Regions from separate parts of the Bradyrhizobium septentrionale genome, predicted to be linked through region 3. Evidence: riboswitches for the same ligand, from Rfam matches in the RefSeq annotation. Region 3 holds a riboswitch; each other region holds the start of a gene.

Region 1 (6,816 bases), 2.9 Mb from region 3:
CAGCGTTCGGGATGCGGCAATACTGCAGCGAAGGACGCGCCGAGATACCATTGGTAGCCGTAGCGGCCGCCATTCTCCATCACGACCGCCGGCGCGAGCACGCGCGTCAGCCAGTCGCGCGGCACGATCTGCCGGCCGCCCCACGCGCCACCGGCGCGCACGAGCTCGCCGATCTTCAGGAGGTCGCGCGGCAAGAGGCGCAGGCCCGAAGCCGCGCGATACTGGCCGTCGCCCACCCCCTTCGCCCAATCGACAGGACCAAATCCCAACGGATCGAACAGCACGCGGCGGCAGTAGGCCAGCAAGTCCTCGCCGGTGCCGTTCGAGATCAGGCGCCCCAGGATCGCGGTCGCGCCGCCGCAATAGGTCCATTTGGTGCCGGGCTCGGCAACAATCGGCCGCTCCAGGATGAAGCGGAAGCGATCGGGCGACGCCTCCATCGCGATCTCCGAGTTGCGCGGATCGTCGCCATAGGGAACGGTGAGTTCGTCCCATTCGAGGCCGAGCGTCATCGACAGTACGTGATGGATGGTGATGCGGTCGCGGCCCGCCTCGCGCGCAAGGTCGGCATATTGCGGAAACTGGTCGTACAGCTTCGCCTCCGGCGGCGGCACCTTGCCGGCGGCAAGCGCAATGCCGTAGGCAAGACCGATCACGCTCTTCGATACCGAACGCAGATCGTGCGGCACATCAGGGCCGAACACGACGTTTGCCAGCGGCCCGCGGCCTTCCGCCTCATCGTCCCCCTTGCCGTAATGCTCGAACACCAGCCTGCCGCCCCGGGTCACCAGCAGTGCATGCAGGCCGCTGATCCTGCCGGCACTCTCGGCCTGCGTCAGGCGGCGCGCTATCTCATCGGCCGTCGGTTGCGCTGACGCGACCCGTGGCGCGATCAGGCTCGCGCCAAGCCCGGCCAGGACGCTGCGGCGATCGAGCTTGGTCGTTGGATCGAGACTTTGCATCATGCGCTTCATCACCATCCTCCTGATGCCGGCATCGTCAGCCGGCGTGCTGTTCGGGTTTGAGCAATCGGTAGTGCAGGCGCGCATAGCTGCCGAGCTTGCCGACCGCGGCGTTGACGGCGAACAGCAGCAGCATCGCAATTCCGGCGCTGGCGGAAATCAGCCCAACGCCCGCCACCGCGCGCAGCACCAGCTTGGCGATCGACGCAACCGCGGCGAGCTTGAACACGCTGAGCAACAGCCCGATCCCGACGATGCCGAGCACGAACATCACGAGGCCGAGGATCAGCACGGTGAGCAGCGCCGCGAACAGCAGCGGCAACAGGAAGAAAATGTCGACCGCGGCAAGACCGCCGAGCGCCAGCAGCGCCGAGGCCGAATTGCGCAGGCTGTGGTCGTTCTCCCAGCGGCGCAGGCCGGTCTCGGCGCGCAGCTCGCGCGCCAGCCGCGCGGGATCGCCGAGCGCGGCCGCGACGTCCTCTTCGCTGCGTCCCGCCGCAACACCCTCGTCGAAATAAGCGCTGTAGTCGTCGAGGATGTCCTCGGCCTCGCGCGCCGGCAGGCCGGCCAACCCGTCGGAGAGACGTCGCAGGAACGCCGCCCGGTTCATTTGCGCTCTCCGAGCAGCTGATCGACCGCGTCCGTGAACGCCTGCCATTCGCGTTTCTGGGCGGTGAGCGCCGCGCGTCCCGCCGGCGTCAGCCGGTAATATTTCCGCGGCGGGCCGCTGCTCGACTCGACGAGGCGCGTATCGACCAGCCCGTCATCCTGCATGCGGCGCATCAAGGGGTAGATCGTGCCCTCGCCCATGCCGATGCGTGAGGCGAGCGTGCTCGCGATCTCATAGGCATAGCTTTCGCCACGGGCCAGCAGCGCCAGCACGCACATCTCGAGCGCTCCCTTCTTGAGCTGAACCTGGATCGTCGATTCCGCCATCGAACTCCTGCGGGTGTTGGGAGCTATATATAGCAAGGTACCATGTAATGCAAGGTACATGTCCCGACCCCGTCGCTTGTCCGTCATTGCGAGGAGCGGTAGCGACGAAGCAATCCATGCCTCCGCGGTGGAAGCATGGATTGCTTCGCTTCGCTCGCAATGACGCGTGGGAAGCAGTTACCCGAATTACCGTGGGCTCATCCCGGCTACGCCCGCTCCTTGGCGGCCGGCCGCATGTGAATCAAAGCATCGAGCACGACGACGAGGACGGGACGCTGCTCGTCGTTGACCAGCTCCGTCCTGAAGATCACGACGGCGTCGCGCCGCTCCGGCCTGATGGTGATCCTCTGGATCTGCGACTGGCCGGTCAGCGTGGCTCCCGGGCGGACCGGACTGGGCAAACGAATCTCCAGGCTCCGCCCGACGATCCCCGCCACCTTGCTCCAGATCGCCTCGACGACGAGGCGCTGATAGATCGCAATGGTGTTGAAGCCGCTTGCGATCAAGCCACCGAACGGACCCGCCGCAGCCGCAGTGGGATCGGTGTGGATCGGCACGGGGTCATACTTGCCGGCGAACGCAAGTATCTCGGCCTCGCCGATCGTGTAGCTGCCGAGCTGGAACGTCTGGCCTTCGGTGAGATCTTCCGCATACAGCATCGCGCGCCTCCGCTTTACGGCACCACGATACGGTACGGCGCAAACGCCACAAAGGGCCGCGCATGCCCCCGGGCGATTGCAGAGACTTCTCGCGCCCTCAGGGTACGATCCCCCGGGGGAATACATGTGTTTCTTGCGTGCGTTGCGGTCCTAGAGCTTGAACAGGTCGTACTGGAGGACATCTAGCAATTCAGTGCGGTGCGGGCTTCCCACCCTGCCAGACCCAAGCCTCGGCTGGTTTCCAGTAATGCACTCGACCGCAGTGCGGACACTCGACAGGAAGCGAGACGCTGGGCAGCGTCTCAAGAATGACAGTCTCCGTGTCCAAACCAGTCTGAATGGGCTTCCCCGTCTCTGGGCAATTGATCAAAATATCGGGCATAAGGGACCAATCTGTCACAAGACTTAAACATAGTTCTGCCGCGCAAGTTTCGATAAACTGATACCCAAGTGGGATTGGGGTCAGTGCGATGAAGAAAACAGACGTAACGTGCCCAATCTGCGGCGCGGGCTTCCGACGCTTGGAGCTTTGGTCCGAACCGGGCTCCAAGGGCGAGTATCATTGCCTAGCTTGCGACCATCTACTTGAAGCCTATGACGGCACCAATCTGATCGCTTATCGGCTTACGATCCAACCAATGCGACCGCGCGAGCGGGGCCACTCAGCCGCGTAACAGAGTGACCCCGCCTTGCCCGCGCTGGTGATCCAACCCGCAGGCTAAGCGACAATTCCACCAAAGCTGCGTTGCAGTTTCGTGACAGCGAGAAACGCATCCGGCATAACCCGATTGGGTGATGAACCTCTCGGCCGTTCATGCTGACTCCTAGTTGCCAAGGATTTTGCATTTCCTCCTTGGGGCTAGAGCCAGCGCCGACCGCAGGAATTTTAAGCGGGCGGCGTTGTGCTGTTGAGGACGCACTGCGCCCAACAAAAGTATCCTAAGTTAGCCTTGTGGCGTTTGCGCCATAGTACCGTGACGATAGACGATCGCTGCGGGCTTTCCATGACCTCCTACGTCATCGACTTCGCGCGAGACGCCCGGACGCGATCAGTTGCGCGAGCGGCATCGGCCGCTCGCCCAACGCAGCACACATGCCGCGCTATTGCAGCCGTGCCGCCCTCGCCTTGGCCGCCTTCACGGTGTTCTCCATCAGGCAGGCGATCGTCATCGGGCCGACGCCGCGCGGCACCGGCGTGATCGCGCCCGCGATTTGCACCGCCTCGTCGAAGGAGACATCGCCGCACACCGTGTAGCCGCCGTCGGGCTTCTTGACGCGCGTGGTGCCGACGTCGATGACGATGGCCTGCGGCTTGATCCAGTCGCCGCGCACCAGGCCGGCCTTCCCCACCGCACTGACCAGGATATCGGCCTGTCGGCAGATCCTGCTGATGCCGCGGGTGTGGATGTGGGTCTGCGTCACGGTCGCCTGCTCCTGGAGCAGCAACGCGGCCATCGGCTTGCCGACGATGTTGGAGCTGCCGATCACCACGGCATGCGCACCGGTGAGATCAGGCCGTATCGACTTGATCAGGCGGAGACAGCCGAGCGGCGTGCATGGCACCAGCGCATCGTCGCCGTGAAACAGCCGGCCTGCGTTGAGGGCATGCAGGCCGTCGACATCCTTGGCGGGATCGACCGCAGCCATCACGCGCAATGCGTCGACATGGGCCGGCAGCGGCAGCTGGACGAGGATGCCGTCGATATCGTCGCGCGCGTTGAGCGCCTCGATCCTGGCCAGCAGATCGGCCTCGCTGGCGTCATCAGGCAGGCGTTCGACCTCGCCGCGCAGGCCGAGCCGTTCGGCCATCCTGACCTTGCTCTGCACGTAGATCTGGCTCGCCGGGTCACAGCCAACCAGCACGACCGCCAGCCCCGGTGCGCGGGGCAGCCGGTCCAGTTCGCTTGCAACCTGATCGACGACAATTTGGGCATGTGCATGCCCGTCGAGAATATTCGCCGTCATGGGACCTCCGTTTCGAAGCGGTGCCCAGGCGCGCGGCGTTCAGTCTCTGCGCTCCCCGATGGTGGTCCATCCAAGCGCCAGTCGCGCAGATGGCGCGGTCATACCCGCCCGGCCTGGCAAAGGCAAATCACGACGCCGGGCGAGCCAACCGCCGACGAATTGCCCTGCTTTTTGCCGGTGGATCGATGCCGGGTGAGCAACGTCTGGGGGTAGGATTCAAGTAAAACTTGCGCTAAGCCTCGGCGCTTGCCGGGCTTTTCCGGTCCCGGCGGCTCCTTTCCGGTCATCACGCCATTTCGGACATTTCGACATGAGACAGATCATTCTCGCGCTGGCGCTCCTGTATCCGGCTGCCGCGCTTGCCCAAGGCACCACCCCACCTGCCGCGGCCGACAAGCCGGCAGCGGCCGCCCAGCCCATGATCGGCGACAAGCCGCTGGTCCAGGTCGGCAAGAAGCCGGCGGCCAAGAAGGGCGAGAAGCCGCCAGCGCCCGGCAAGCCGCAATCGGTCGCGCAGAAGCTCCAGGCCTGCGGCGACATCGACGACGCCACCAAGGAGCGGCTGCTCTGCTACGACGAGATCTTCAAGCCGCAGCCCAAGCCGAAGGCGGCGCCTGCCAAGGGCGTCAATGAATGCCGGTTCGTCAAGGAAGAGGACGAGCGGCTGACCTGTTACAACGGTTTTGCCGACAAGATTCCGCGCCTGCCGCGGTAGCCGCGTAGCGCGGCACCTGCGCAATCGGCGCCCGGCGACCGGCCTGATATCGCGGACATGAAAATGCCGCCGCGAGCATTCGCGGCGGCGTATCGAGTGGGCTACGGAGATCCCGCTTACCAGGTCCCGAAGCCGCCAAAGAAGCCCATGCGCGGCTGCTGCTGCGCGATGCGATAGGGCTGGTACATCCCGGGCTGCGCCAGCCGCATCGGCTGCTGGGGATGGGAGTGGACCCGCGCGACCTTGCGCTTTTTCGGTGCCTGCGGCTGGGCCTGCGCCGGCTGCTCAGCCGGCTTGGCTTCGGCCACGACCGGCCCCTTGCCCGCGTCAGCCTTCTCCGGCGGAATGAACTGGGCGAACGTATTGCGGACGCGGGACTGCGCCGACGCATCGCGGTCAGCCGGCGGGGCTGCAGCGGCCACGGCGTTCACCTGCGGCGGAACGATGGCCGGCACGCTGGTGTCGTACACCACCCGCTCCGGCAATTTCTGGGTCGACTTGATGCGCACTATGGTCTTGTCGACACCGGGCGACGACAGGCCCTGGCTGGTGACCACGGCCTCTTGCGGCACCACGAGGTTGACGACGAAGAGCAGCGCGAGCAGCACACCACCCATGTACAGGAAATAACGCGCCACAGGCATTTGGTAGCTCCCCCCGCGCTACGGGCGCGGTTCATCTTGGCGCGACGACATCAGTCATCGCGCAACGAACTCATCGTTTGCGCATGATCACCCGGACAGACGCCATCGCGCTCCCGGGTCGTTCTCTAACGGTCGGCTTATTAGTTAGTTCCTGCCTGGCCGTTACGGTTCACCCGCCAAGTCAATTCCCGGTCACTTTTTCGGGAATGGGGATTAAACGCGGCTGGCGGTCACGACAGAGCATTTCGCCTTGTTTGCGTTAACGTTGACGAACCCGATCAGCATCCGCGAGTAGGTCTTGCGGCTTTTCATGGCAATGGTGTCCGATATCAGCCGCTTGCGCTCGGTCAGGGGGCTGCCGTCGCGGCGGATGAAGGCGCAGGCGATCTCGATGTCCTTGACCGCGAAATCATTGGCGTTGCGCAGCGTCAGGGTCACCAGCGCCTTCGAGCCCAGCCCGCCGCGCCGCCATGATTGCGAGGCGATCCGCAGCTTCTCCAGCGGCGACCGTTCGGCGCCGGACTCGGACGGCTTCGCCGACTCAATCGCCGGCGGGGCGGTCGCCATGCCCACCGTGGCCGGCTCATCTGCCGACGTGGTTGGGGAGGCCTTTGCGGGCTGAGCGGGCTCGGCCTCGGTCGATGTATATTGCGCAGTGCGGGTGACGGCGGGCGAGATCGGCCACAGCTCCTGGTCCCCGGCATCGCTCGGCTCGGGGAGCATGAACCACGCGGCGATCCCGGCTATGGCAATAATCGACAGCAGCAGGCTGGCATAGAAGCCGCCCTGACCGAGACGTCCGGCGGCAGTTCTTTGAAACGACAAGCCGATCCGCATCGTGGTGCCCTCACCCCTGGACGCCCGATCGAGCCGCCGCACACCGAGGAAGCCACGCAGGCATCGCGCCAAGCGGCTTCCGGACGGCCGCAGGTCGA
Region 2 (6,816 bases), 4.6 Mb from region 3:
GACTCGCCAGTGAACTCGGACTGCTCCTCGCGCGGCCATCATCTCGACGGTGGTGGATCGTGAGTGGTGATCGCATTCGAGCGCAAAGCACCGGGTCCAAACTCGACCCCAGCGCGTAAGATGGGTAGAGCGCAGCGAAACCCATCCTCTCACGGCGCGGTCACTTGCAGAGCGCGGGGGAAACGCGCCGCGAGAACGAGGATTGATGTCCGAATGACGCCAATGAACCTGCGCAACGGGCCTGCTGGATTCGGAATAGTTCGCAACAACTCCGCGATCCAGTTTGCTGTTGCAAGTGAGTAGCGATTGCGCGTGACTGACGACACTTGATGTTCACAGTCGGCCTGCTACACCGCCGCCCATGAGCTCTTCAAACACCAGCGCACCCTCCACCAAGACCTCCGTCGCCGCGATCTCGATCCTCGCCAGCGGCACCATGGCCGTTGCAAAATTCGTCGTCGGCATCGCCATCGGATCGCTGGCGCTGATCTCCGAGGCGCTGCATTCGACGATCGACCTGGTCGCCACCATCATCACCTGGGCGGTGGTGCGGGTATCGGATCAGCCGGCCGACGCCGAGCATCATTACGGCCACGGCAAGTTCGAGAGCGTCTCGGCGCTCTTCATCATCGCCCTGCTCTACGTGCTGGCCGGCGGCATCCTGGTCCAGGCCTACAGCCATCTGCGCGAGGGCGCGCCGCCGCCGTCGATCTCGGCCGTTCCCTTCATCGTCCTGGTCATCGATATCGGCGCCAATCTGTGGCGCGCCCGCGCGCTGCACCGCGCCGCGCGCGACACCAAGAGCCAGGCGCTGGCCGCCGACGCGCTGCATTTCGCCTCCGACGTGATGGGCTCGACCGCCGTCATTGTCGGCCTGGTGCTGGCAGGCTTCGGCTTCTGGTGGGGCGACGCCGCGGCCGCGATTGCGGTCGCCGTGATGATCGCCCTGTTGGGCCTGCGCATGGCGCGGGAGACGGTCGAGACCCTGCTCGACCGCGCGCCCGAAGGCGCGCTGGAAAAGGCGACGACCGCCATCAAGGCGGTGCCTGGCGTCGTCGACGTCGACCGCCTGCGGGTCCGCATGGTCGGCGCCACCCATTTCATCGACGCCATCGCCAAGGTGCCGCGCACCTATCCGATCGACCGCGTCGAGGACATCAAGCGCAGGGCGCAGCAGGCGATGACCAAGACGTTCGGCGACGCCGACCTCACCTTCACCGCAGTGCCGGTGGCGCGCGACAACGAGAGCGTGCGCGAGCGCATCATGGTGATCGCGCGCAATTCCGGCCTCGCCATCCACCATGTCACCGTGCACAGTATCGGCGGCAGGCTGATCGTCGGCATCGACCTCGAGGTCGACAGCGACATGGCGCTGGTCGCCGCGCACGACATCGCCCACGAGCTCGAGCGCGCGATCCGCGAGGATTTTGGCGAGGACGTCGAGGTCGACACCCATATCGAGCCGCTCGAGCCGGAACTGCCGTGGGGAACCGACGCCGCACCCGACCGCGTCGAAGCCATCAAGGCCGCGTTGACCGGCTTTGCCTCCGGTGGCGCGATCCATGACATCCACAATGTGCGGGTCCGCAACACCGACGCCGGCGAGATCGTCAATTTTCATTGCCGCGCCGCGCCCTCGATGAGTGTGATCAAGGTGCACGAAAGCGTCGACGCAATCGAACGCAAACTGCGCCGCGCGTTCCCCACCGTGAAGCGTGTGATCAGTCACGCAGAACCAACGCGCGCGTAATTCTACGGAGCCGTTCCTGTTTCGGACTCACTTTGCGCGCACTGATTCTGATTTGGACAAGAATTATTTCGCATTAACGAATCGTTGACTCTCGACAGCCTGCGAAATCTGGATTCAAATCATCATGATTCGGATGCCTCGTGGGGAGCATCCGAACCGGGTAAAAAATCAGCTTAGAGCGGGGGTCTAAGGCATGGCGCGCGCGCATGCAGCGAATGCGTGCGTCCAATCCGATTCGATCAAGGGATTGGCGCAATCGATCGCAAAACCGGCCTATCACAGGCTCCTGACGGCCGAGCCTGCACTGCGCCGCGCTGTGCCCACTCTCATCATCGCCTTCCTCATCACGATCTGCCTCGGCGCCTTTGTCCAGGTGATCGACCAGACCCGGCAGAAGCGCGGCGCGATGAAGCGCGACCTCGCTGCGCTGTCCGACATCCTCGCCGAACGTCTCGATCGCCTGACCTCGGTCCGTCGCGAGCGGCTCGTCAACATCGAGCGGATGCAGGAGCTGCTGCCGGACCTGATTCCGTCCTGGGGCATCGCTTACGGCCGCCATGTCATCATCACCGGCGCCGATCACCGCGTGCTGGCGCGGGTGCCGATCGATAGCGCGGGCGAGAACGACCGCATCCTCGACATCGTCTCCACCGCGCAGCTGATGATCGCGCCGGGCCAGCAGGGGACGGTGAACGACATGACGTTGCCGGGCGGCACCGGCGCGCTGGCGATCTCGCAGCTTGTCAAGTCGCTGCCCGGCCAGGTCGTCGTCATCCAGGAGATGAACGAGCCGATCTGGGGATCGGACGCAGCGCTCTCGATAACGTTGTCGGCGACCACGAGCTTCGTGGTGCTGATCCTCGGCTTCGCCTTCCACTGGCAATCGACCCGCGCCCGCGAGGGCGATCTGATCAACGACGCCGTGCGCGGCCGGATCGACACCGCGCTCAATCGCGGCCGCTGCGGATTGTGGGACTGGGACCTGTCGCGCGGCAGGATCTTCTGGTCGCAGTCGATGTTCACCCTGCTCGGGCTCGACAGCCGCAACGACCTCCTCACCTTCGGCGAGGTCAACACGCTGGTGAATTCCGACGACATCAACCTGTTCGAGATCGCCGACCAGCTGATCGCCGGCAAGATCGATCACATCGACCAGAGCTTCCGCATGCGGCATGTCGGCGGCCACTGGATCTGGCTGCGCGTGCGCTGCGAGCTCAGCTACGCTGCGGCCGGCGGCGGCCTGCATCTGATCGGCATCGCCATCGACGTCACCGAGCAGAAGAGCCTCGCGGAAAAGTCGGTCGAAGCCGACCTCCGGCTGCGCGACGCGATCGAGACCATTCCGGAGGCCTTCGTGCTCTGGGACGCCGAGGACCGCCTCGTGCTCTGCAACTCGCACTTCCAGCGGCTGCACAAGTTGCCGGACTCGGCCGTCAGCCCCGGCACCTCCTACGAGACCGTGATCGAGGTCGGCAGCATGCCCGAGGTGCGTACCCGCCTGCACGAGAGCGGCGTGCCGGCGCCCGGCGCGCGCACCTTCGAAGCGCAGCTCGACGACGGCAGCTGGCTGCACATCAGCGAACGCCGCACCAAGGACGGCGGCTACGTCTCGGTCGGCACCGACATCACCCGCATCAAGGCGCACGAGCAGAAGCTGGTCGACAACGATCTGCGCCTGCGCGCCACCGTGATCGACCTGCAGCGCTCGCAATCCGAGCTGGAGCGGCAGGCGGTCGAGCTCGCCGACCTTGCCGAGAAATATTCGCAGGAAAAGACCCGCGCCGAGGACGCCAACGCCGCGAAGTCGAAATTCCTCGCCAATATGAGCCACGAGTTGCGCACGCCGCTCAACGCCATCATCGGCTTCTCCGAGATCATGGGCAGCGGACTGTTCGGCACGCTCGGCTCGGACAAGTACCAGGAATACTGCCACGACATCCTGACATCGGGGAAATACCTGCTCGAGGTCATCAACGACATCCTCGACATGTCGAGGATCGAAGCCGGCCGCATGAAGTTCGACATGGAGCCGCTCGACCTCTCCGGCATCCTCGCGGAATCCCTGCGGGTGGTCTCCGGTCGCGCCGAGCACAAGGGATTGTCGCTGGAATCGGAGATCGAAAGTACGATCTCGGTTGTCGCCGACCGCCGCGCCGTCAAGCAGATCATCGTCAACCTGCTCTCCAACGCGGTGAAGTTCACGCCGGACCACGGCCGCGTGCTGGTGCGCGGCCAGATGCTGGACGACTCGATCGTGCTGCTGATCGCCGACAGCGGCATCGGCATCGCGCCGGAATCGCTGCGCCGGCTCGGCAAGCCGTTCGAGCAGGTCGAGAGCCAGCTCACCAAGAGCTACCAGGGCTCGGGCCTCGGGCTTGCGATCGCGCGCTCGCTCACCAATCTGCATGGCGGCTCGATGCGGCTGCGCTCCAGGCTCGGCGTCGGCACCGTCGTCCGCATCACGCTGCCGCGCGATCCGCGCACCCTGCAGAGCAAGCTGCCGGAGGCGGCGTAAGGCAAATCCCGGCGGCGTGGGCGGCTGCAGCGCAAACGATGCCGCCAATGCATGACGGAGCTTCGCGGATCGCGATTGTTGGCGCGGTCGAAAGCTGCTATTCAGCTACCCTCTCGCGCGACTGGCGACCTTGGATGGAGCACCATCGGGAAGCGCGGAGCAACCTGCCGTTCGCCTGGGCAATCGGGACATCCCGATCAATCGCTTCCTGCAGGAGCTGCCCATGCGCACGTCGATCACGATCACCGGCCTCACAACATATGGCTATCACGGCCTGTTCGAGGAGGAACGGTCGCTCGGCCAGAGATTCACGTTCGATATTTCGGCAACGCTGCGCGAGGTACGGACCCATCGCAGCGATGATCTGGATTGCTCCGTCAGATATGACGCCGTGGTGGACGAAGCCGTGCGCATCGCGTCCTCGCGCAAATTCCAGACCCTTGAAGCGCTCGGCGAGACCATCGCGGCCGGCCTGCTGCGGCGCTTCGCGCTGATGGAAACCGCGACGGTCGCCGTGGCGAAATCGAGCCCGCCAATTGCCCACACCATCGAGCGCGTCGGCATCCAGATCAGCCTCGGCCGGGTCGATCTGGAAATCGAACCTGACAACACGCGCATGGTCACCGCCTGATGACGGACCTCCCGGCCTGCGGGAGCGAGGTTCGACGGCCGCGCGACGCTACGACGGCTCCAGCGTCGGCGCGACCTCACGCGCAACCTGCACCAGGGCCGCGATCAGCGGCGTCATCGGATCGCGCTGCGGGATCACCATGCCGATGCTGTAGTCCACGACCGGATCGACGATCGGAATGCTGCGCACGGCATCGGCAAGACCGAGCGTCTCGGCGAGCTTGGCCGGCATCACGCTGGCCCAGCGGCCGGTCTTCACATGGGTGTACAGCACCAGCAGCGAATTCGAGGTCAGCGTCGGCGTCGCCTCCGCGCCGACCGAGGTCAGCGCACGGTCGATGATGCGGCGGTTCTGCATGTCGGGCGTCAGCAGGCAGAGCGGCACGGTGCCGACTTCCTTCCACGTCACCTGTTTGCGGTCGCCGAACATCGCGTCGGGCGCCGTCAGCAGCCGGTAGCTCTCGTTGTAGAGCGGGATGGTGCGGACCTTGCCGATCGGCTCGTTCTCGATATAGGTCAGCCCGGCGTCGACCTCGAGATTTTCCAAGAGGCCGAGCACGTCGGCCGACGTGCAGGACTGGATGCGGAAGCGCACATCGGGATGACGCGCCCGGAACGGCGTGGTGAGCGCGGCCACCATGCCGAGCACGGTCGGGATCGCCGCGATCCGGATCTCGCCCGACAGCTTGTCCTTGAGGCTGTTGATCTCCTGCTTCATCGCCCGCGTATCGCCGACGATGCGCCGGGCCCAGTCGAGCGTCCGCTCCCCTTCCGGCGTGAAGCCCTGGAAGCGGGAGCCGCGCTGCACCAGCATCACGCCGAGGATCTCCTCGAGCTGCTTGAGGCTGGTCGACATGGTCGGCTGAGTGACGCCGCAGGCCTCCGCGGCCCGGCCAAAATGCCGCTCCTTGGCCAGCGCCAACAGAAGTTCCAGCTTGTCGATCAAGGATCAAACCCCATCGGAAAAACGGTGTCCCAACACTGTCACACGTACCACGACCGCGGCGCGATCCCCAATCCCAATACGCGACGGAAGTGCGTGATTCCAGACCATTATTGCGATCCTAAATGGTCCGATTGCGCAACGCTATTAATCGCGTTTCGCAATCGCCGCATGAGACAGCTTTATTGATGTTTCGAAGGATTCCAATGCAGATGTGCAAAGCAAAAAACTGGATCGTGAGATGCGCGAATGACGGTGCGATACGAACCCTGGGACGCGGCGCGCGGCGCTGACATCATCGCCGAACATGCCGGGCTTGAAGGCGCCACGCTGGTGATCCTGCATGCGCTGCAGGAGGCGTTCGGCTACGTGCCGGAGCCGGCGATCCCGATGGTCGCCGAGGCGCTCAACCTGTCCCGCGCCGAGGTGCACGGCGTGTTCACCTTCTACCACGACTTCCGCAAGCAACCGGCCGGACGCCACGTCCTCAAGCTGTGCCGCGCCGAGGCCTGCCAGGCTGCCGGCGGCGATGCGTTGGCGGCGCGTGCGGAGGCCAAGCTCGGCGTTTCGCTGGGACATACCACGGCCGATGAACGCGTGACGCTGGAGCCGATCTACTGCCTCGGGCTGTGCGCCACCGCGCCGTCGGCGATGCTGGATGGCCGCGTGGTCGGCCGGCTCGATGAGGCACGAATCGACGCGCTGGTCGCGGAGGCACAGCGATGACGATGCGGATCTACATCCCCCGCGATGCAGCGGCCGTCGCCGTCGGCGCCGACGATGTCGCGCTCGCCTTCGAGCAGGCTGCCACCGCGCGTGGCGCCGCGGTCGAGATCGTCAGGACCGGCTCGCGCGGGCTGTGCTGGCTGGAGCCGATGGTCGAGCTTGCGACCGCCCAGGGCCGCGTCGCGTTCGGCCCCGTGACCACGTCTGACGTCCCTGCCCTGCTCGATGCGATGGCCGGCAACGGCCAGCATG
Region 3 (6,816 bases):
TGGTCCATGCGCTGGATCCCGACAATGAGGGCAAGATCCTGTGGCAGACGCGGATCGGCCAGGGCGGCCCGTTGGGCGGGACCGAATGGGGCTCGGCTGCGGACCAGGACCGTATCTATGTCGCCAATTCGGACGTGCGGTTTCTAAGGGACGGCACGAGGCGTCTGAACTCAAGCGAAGGCGGCGGCCTGTTCGGGCTGGATCTCGCGACCGGGAAGATCACGATGCAGGTGGCGCCGGTGGCCTGCGGCGACCGCCCCCAGTGCAGCCCGGCGCTGTCGGCCGCGATCACCGTGATTCCCGGCGTCGTGTTCTCGGGCGGCGTGAGCGGCTTCTTGCGCGCCTATGCGACCGATGACGCACGGCTGCTTTGGGAGATCGACACCGCCCGCGACTACACTACGGTGAATGGCGTCTCGGCCCGTGGCGGTGCCATGGACGGACCGGGTCCGATCGTTGTGGATCACATGCTGTACGTCAATTCCGGCTACGCGCAGTGGAGCGGATTGCCCGGCAACGTTCTGCTGGCCTTCGAGGTCGGCAATCCCTGATGCGCCGGTGTGCCGCCGATCAGTTCGGTCCGGAGGCGGACACCACGCCCGGAACAGGAAAAGCCCGGCACATCTCGGTGCATTCTGACCTGAGGCGCGCGACGACCGTATCGTCTCCATTCGCCTGCAGCGCCGCCGCGATGAACCCGCCGATACGATGCATTTCGGCTTCTCCCATGCCGCGCGTGGTCGCCGCCGGTGTCCCAAGGCGAACGCCGCTCGGCCGCAGCGGCGGGCGCGGATCGTCCGGAATGACTTGCTTGTTCGTGGTGATGGCGATGGCATCGAGCACGTCCTCGGCCGCTCGCCCGTCCAGTCCGACGGATGCTGCCGTATCGACGACCATCATGTGATTGTCGGTCCCGTCGGTGACCAGCTTCATCCCGCGCTCCATCAGCGCGCCGGCAAGCGCCTTCGCGTTGCGCAAGACCTGCCGTGCGTAGGCCTGGAAATCCGCCGTCGCCGCCTTCCTGAGCGTCACGGCAATCCCCGCCACGACGTTCATGTGAGGTCCGCCCTGCAAACCGGGAAAGACCGAAGCATCGATCCGGCCGGCATGTTCCTTCCGGCACAGGATGATCCCGCCGCGGGGGCCGCGCAGCGACTTGTGGGATGTCGTCGTCATGACGTCGAAGCCGGCATCAAGCGGATTGCGCATGACGTCAGCGGCAACCAGTCCGCCATAATGGCTCACGTCAGCCATCGTCAGCGCGCCGACCTCGTCGGCAATGCTCTTGAACGCCGCATAGTCCAGGTCGCGCGGATAGGAGCTGTAGCCGCACAACACCATCTTCGGGCGCGCTTCACGCGCCATCGCGCGCAATGCGTCGAAATCGATCGCGCCGCCGTTTGACGGCGCCGTCTTGTAGCGAATGAAGTTGAACAGGCGCCCCATGTGGGACACCGGCGCGCCATGGGTGAGATGACCGCCATGGGACAGGTCCATGGCGAGAATGGTGTCGCCGGGATTCAGTAGGCCGAGATAAACGGCCTGATTCATCGGTGACCCGGAAAGCGGCTGAACGTTGGCGTGCCCGGCACGAAACAGCGAGCAGGCCCGCTGCCGCGCGAGGTTCTCGATGTTGTCCGTATACTGCTGGCCGCCGTAGTATCGGCGTCCCGGATATCCTTCCGAATATTCATTGGTGAAGACCGATCCGAGCAGTTCGAGCACCTCCGGGTAGGTGTAATTCTCGGACGGAATCAGTTCGACGCCGTCCTGCTGACGGCGCTCTTCGCCCGCAAGGGCGGCGGCGATCTCTTGATCGTTGATGGACAGTTCGTTGCGAAACGACGGCATGCTCGGGCTCCTCAACACGCTGTTTTTCCAGCAGATGGGTTGCCCAGGCGATCGGCGTCGTACCCTTTGCGCTTCACCGTGGTCAATTCCACGTTGGCTCGCCAGTCGCGCGAAAGGACGAATGAGCACGGAGACTCTTCGTAGAGCATAACTTAGCCGACCGGCGGACCTTTCGCAACGACCAGTTCAATGACCGCGAATAAGGGCGATGCCACTTTCGCGGCCGACGCCGGCAGGCATCATGCCGCCGAACGGCATCATATAGCTGAAGGCGCGCAAGGTGTTCACCCGCACGGTGCCGGCGAGCAGCTGCTTGTCAGAAGAGCCGATCATCGCGAACCAATGGGCCACCTTCTACACCGGCGGCTTTGCGTTTAAATTGCCGCTACGGAGGTGTATGATAGATCAGTCGTAAGTGCATTCAACAGCGAACCAAGCAATTGCTGATCAAGCGTCGAAAACTGATGACCGTTGGTCCGATCAAAACGGACAAAGGCGAAGACAGCGTCTTCGCCCATCCCTCGTTCTACGCTGAATTCGCACCGCGCGACGATCAGGCCGCCTTTGTGGACTCGATCTATATCCTGAAAGACCGGGGCCGGCTGACGGAAAGCCGGATATCGTTCGCTTCCCCGCTCAAGGAGCTTGCCTTCGTATTCCGGGAAGGCGATTCGGCCGGCAAAGTGGTCTTCAACGAGCCGAGCCTCAATTGCAGAAGAAAAGGAAGGGCGTTCTTCGGTTGGATCGTCGGCGTCAAGTTGAAACCGAATTGCCCGGGAACGCCGAGCGTCCACAATCCGACGATCGTCGCGTGTCGCGATGCGCTGGCGCGAATCGTCCGGGACAGTCCATCGTGCTTTGACATCCTCGACAGCGTGGATCTGATGTTACTCGCGCTCGCGCGGAAGGCGAGGCCCCCCTCGATCCTGGGGTGCGACCCGCTGGATGCGCCGCATGGCCGGGTGAGCGACCTGGCGGGCCATATCGGTAAATCGGTCCGGACGCTGCAGAGGCGAGTGCGAACGTCGACCGGTTGCCCGCCCAAGCGTTTTCTTGCCGTGCAGCGGTTCCGTCGCTCGGTCTACGAAATCGCGGCGGGAGGCGATGGTCTGTCGGGGATTGCATCTGATCTCGGATTTTCCGATCAGGCCCACCTCACCAGAGAGTTTCGGCGACACGCCGGTGTCACGCCCGGGGCGTTCCGGCAGGCGTGGGGCAGGCCCCGTGCGCAGGCTGTCCGATTTCTTCAAGACGCCGAACGATCCTCGCGTCTAGTGATGGCGGTGTGGCCACTCGGGACCACGACCGAATCCGGTTGAGCAGGTTCGCCCTTCACGCTGGCAGGTCGCGGGCCGTCGCCTCGATCCATCGTCAGACGCGGGCAGCTCAGAATGATCATCGACGCCTGGATGCAGCATCCGAATCCCGCTTGGATCGGGGATCCGATGTTCGAGTCGTTGCGTCGGTGGAGACCCGGCAAATGGTCGGAAACGGCGCCCCCTATCGGAGACACGCTTGCCGAGATGGATCGTGCAGGCGTTTCTATGGGCATGCTCTGTGGCTGGCACGGTCCGGGCGGGCCGATGATCAGTAACGACGAGGTCGCCCAACACTGCCAGGCTCACCCTGACCGCTTCGTTGGAATCGCTTCGGTCGATCTCTTCCGCCCGATGGACGCGGTACGAGAGTTGAGGCTGCGCGTGAAGAGAGACGGCTTTAAGGGACTACGTATTCTGCCCTGGGTGTGGGGGCTGCCGCCGGACGATCGCCGGTACTATCCTCTGTTCGCGGAGTGCTGCGAACTCGATATCCCGTTCTGCACGCAGGTCGGACACGCGGGGCCTCTGCGCGAATCCGAACCGGGGCGTCCCATTCCCTATCTCGATCGTGTCGCGCTCGAATTTCCCGAGCTTCGCATTCTCGGCGGCCATATCGGCGTCCCGTGGCTCGGCGAGATGTTATCGCTGGTCATGAAGTACCCGAACGTCTTCATCGACACATCGGCCTACAAGGTCAGCCGCTACCCGTCCGATCTCGTCGGGTATATGCGCGGCAACAAAAGGCATCGGGTTCTCTTCGGATCCAACCATCCCTTCTGGCCCGCAGGTGAGTGCCTCGCCGGTCTCGACGACCTCCAACTCGGCGTCGACGCCCGTTCGGCATTCTTGACCGACAACGCGTGGCGTCTGTTCAAGCTTGCCTGATCTTTCGCAACCATAGGATGACCGATGCCCTGGATCATTGAACGCAAGCACCCGCACGTTGCCGTAGTGACAATGAACACCAACAAGGTCAATGCGCAGAATCCGACCTTCTTCGCCGACCTTCACGCAGCCTTCGACCGCCTGGAAGCCGAGTTCGCCGATTGCGCCGTCGTGTTGACCGGATCTGGCGCGGTGTTCACGGCAGGTCTCGACTTCGATCATCACTTCCCGATGTTCGCGCGCCAATCAATCAAGGAGATCGATGCTTGGTTCGACGAATATCGTGCGACGAACCTCCGTCTCTTCACGTATCCGAGGCCGACGGTAGCTGCGATCAACGGCCATGCCTATGCAGGTGGATTCATCACTGCGATCGATTGCGATCACCGGATCGCCAGCGAAGGTCCGCTGCAGTTCGCGCTGAACGAGGTCCCCATCGGCATTCCGATGCCGGCTGTCTACTGCGAGATCATCAAGCATGCGATCGGTCCTCGATCGGCTTTCGAATTGACGCTGTTTGGTCAGGTCTACGATCTCGCCGCGGCGACGCGACTGGGCGTCGTCCAGCAGACGGTCGCGCCGGACAAGTTGCTCGATGCGGCCGTCGTTTGGGCGGCGTTGGTACCGCCGGATTGCTACACGGCCTACGCGTTTTCGAAGCGCGCGCTGCAGGCGACCACAATGACGGCGATCGATGCCGCCGCGCGGCTCGACCGGGACCTGCTGTCGCGCGCCATGTCGGATCTCGGAAGCATTCGCGCCCACACCCGACGCTACAAGGAACTGAAGGGCAGGGACGTCACCTGGCCGCTGCCTGGCTAGGCCGCCAACCAGATGCTTGCATTGCCGAGCACGGGCGGCAGGGTGATGCCGCACGATGACATTCAGGCGCAATTTTGCCGGTTCCGTTGAAACGTGTATCTTTGACCCTGAGCGTTGCCGTTCGTGCGAACGAGGGGGAGCCATGGATATCAACGGAAAAGTCGCATTGGTCACCGGCGGGTCGGGTGGAATTGGAGAGGCGATTACCAAGGCTCTCGCCGCCGCCGGTGCGGACGTTGCCGTTTCCTACGTAGCGGAAGCGGCGCGGGCGGGTGAATTGGTTGAGGCGCTGCGGATGGCTGGCCGGCGCAGCCATGCGGTCCAGCTTGATCAGCGGGATCCTCAATCGATCGATGCGTGCGTCAAAGCCGTGGCCGGCCATTTTGGCCGGATCGATATTCTGATCAACAACGCCGCGTGGAACGTCGGCATCCCGTTCAAGGAGCTCGACGCGCTAACGCCGGAGATCTGGGATCGGATTCTTGAAACGAATCTTCGCGGACCATTTCTGCTCGCACGGGGTTTTGCCTCTGAACTTCGGCGGCACAAGGCAGGTCGCATTGTCAATATCGCGTCAATTGCCGGGGTTGCACCAGGTGGCAGCAGTATCGCTTACGCGGTCAGCAAGGCGGCATTGATCCATCTTACGCATTGCCTGGCAGTTACATTGTCGCCCGAAGTGACCGTCAACTGTGTCGCCCCCGGCTTGGTCGAAGGAACGCGCATGGCCGAGCGCGTGCCCGAAGCAATGCGGCAGATGGCGCGCGCCCAGTCAGTGCTTGGACGAACCGGAAGCGTCGATGACATTGCCCAGCTCGTGGTGGCTTACTGCCGAATGGACAGCGTGACGGGACAAACGATTGTCGTGGACGGCGGAAATCCGATGGCTATGCATTAGCTTTCCTGAGGTGTTCGGACTGCGACTCGGTTCACCCCCGATGGGAGAGGTGAACCGAAGCGAGAAAACGCGCGCTCATCGCATCACGAATGGATTGGCCGGCACGTCCGTCGCGGTCGAGATCCAGACGCTCTTGGTCTCCTGATATTCGCGCACCGCGTCGATGCCGCTCTCGCGGCCGACGCCGGAGAACTTCATGCCGCCGAACGGCATCATGTAGCTGATGGCGCGGTAGGTGTTGACCCACACGGTGCCGGCGCGCAGCTGCTTCGGCACGCGGATGGCGCGCGCGAGATCCTTGGTCCAGATGCCGGCGGCAAGGCCGTAGATCGTGTCGTTGGCGATCCGGATGGCGTCTTCCTCGGTGTCGAACGAGATGATCGACAGCACCGGCCCGAACACCTCCTCGCGCGCGATCCGCATGGTGTTGTCGACATCGGTGAAAATCGTCGGCTCGACGAACTGGCCGCCCTTGATGCCCTCGCCCGTGGCCGGCTTGCCGCCGAGCAGGCAGCGCGCGCCCTCGGCCTTGGCGATGTCGATGTAGTCGAGCACCTTCTTGTACTGCGCCGGCGTCGTGATCGGGCCGACATTGGTGTCGGATTTCATGGGATCGCCGATCTTGGCGGACTTTGCCAGCTCCAGCACCCGCGCGACGAACTTGTCCTTGATCGAGCTCTGCACCAGAAGGCGCGAGCCGGCGATGCAGGTCTGGCCGGTTGCGGCGAAGATGCCGGAGATCGCGCCGGCCGCAGCTGCGGTCAGGTCGGCATCTTCGAACACGATGTTGGGCGACTTGCCGCCGAGCTCGAGCGAGACGCGCTTCAGGCTCTTGGCGGCAGTCTCATAGACTTTTGCGCCGGTGGTATCCGATCCGGTGAAGGTGATTTTTGCGACGCCGGGATGTGAGATCAGTGCGGAGCCTGCCTCGGGCCCGAAGCCGGTCACCACGTTGAAGATGCCGTCGGGAATTCCGGCTTCCTTGGTCAGCGCCGCGAACTCCAGCGTACTCGCCGAGGTGAATTCCGATGGTTTGACCAC

Evidence for each region. A riboswitch is a leader RNA that binds a small molecule or an ion and turns the genes downstream of it on or off. The one in region 3 is predicted to bind ZMP and ZTP.
Region 1: another riboswitch for ZMP and ZTP. It lies ahead of HAP48_RS43495 (bifunctional 5,10-methylenetetrahydrofolate dehydrogenase/5,10-methenyltetrahydrofolate cyclohydrolase); the one in region 3 lies ahead of HAP48_RS10135 (serine hydroxymethyltransferase).
Region 2: another riboswitch for ZMP and ZTP. It lies ahead of folB (dihydroneopterin aldolase); the one in region 3 lies ahead of HAP48_RS10135 (serine hydroxymethyltransferase).

What each region holds. Positions count from the first base shown of each region.
Region 1 is NZ_CP088285.1:8,627,958-8,634,773, forward strand. Features, by position in the region: gene HAP48_RS43475 (serine hydrolase domain-containing protein) at 1-974, opposite strand, end outside; gene HAP48_RS43480 (DUF1700 domain-containing protein) at 1,000-1,572, opposite strand; gene HAP48_RS43485 (PadR family transcriptional regulator) at 1,569-1,898, opposite strand; gene HAP48_RS43490 (MaoC/PaaZ C-terminal domain-containing protein) at 2,105-2,557, opposite strand; gene HAP48_RS43495 (bifunctional 5,10-methylenetetrahydrofolate dehydrogenase/5,10-methenyltetrahydrofolate cyclohydrolase) at 3,659-4,522, opposite strand; ZMP/ZTP riboswitch at 4,538-4,617, opposite strand; gene HAP48_RS43500 (hypothetical protein) at 4,833-5,237, shown strand; gene HAP48_RS43505 (hypothetical protein) at 5,354-5,881, opposite strand; gene HAP48_RS43510 (hypothetical protein) at 6,095-6,718, opposite strand.
Region 2 is NZ_CP088285.1:6,332,915-6,339,730, reverse strand. Features, by position in the region: gene HAP48_RS31845 (hypothetical protein) at 1-13, shown strand, start outside; gene HAP48_RS31840 (cation-efflux pump) at 362-1,750, shown strand; gene HAP48_RS31835 (PAS domain-containing sensor histidine kinase) at 1,944-4,265, shown strand; ZMP/ZTP riboswitch at 4,373-4,453, shown strand; gene folB (dihydroneopterin aldolase) at 4,489-4,896, shown strand; gene HAP48_RS31825 (LysR family transcriptional regulator) at 4,945-5,841, opposite strand; gene HAP48_RS31820 (formate dehydrogenase subunit gamma) at 6,088-6,564, shown strand; gene HAP48_RS31815 (formate dehydrogenase beta subunit) at 6,561-6,816, shown strand, end outside.
Region 3 is NZ_CP088285.1:1,724,882-1,731,697, reverse strand. Features, by position in the region: gene HAP48_RS10140 (outer membrane protein assembly factor BamB family protein) at 1-551, shown strand, start outside; gene HAP48_RS10135 (serine hydroxymethyltransferase) at 571-1,851, opposite strand; ZMP/ZTP riboswitch at 1,886-1,970, opposite strand; gene HAP48_RS10130 (hypothetical protein) at 2,038-2,202, opposite strand; gene HAP48_RS10125 (helix-turn-helix domain-containing protein) at 2,292-3,170, shown strand; gene HAP48_RS10120 (amidohydrolase family protein) at 3,243-4,055, shown strand; gene HAP48_RS10115 (enoyl-CoA hydratase/isomerase family protein) at 4,080-4,877, shown strand; gene HAP48_RS10110 (SDR family NAD(P)-dependent oxidoreductase) at 5,020-5,775, shown strand; gene HAP48_RS10105 (aldehyde dehydrogenase) at 5,851-6,816, opposite strand, start outside.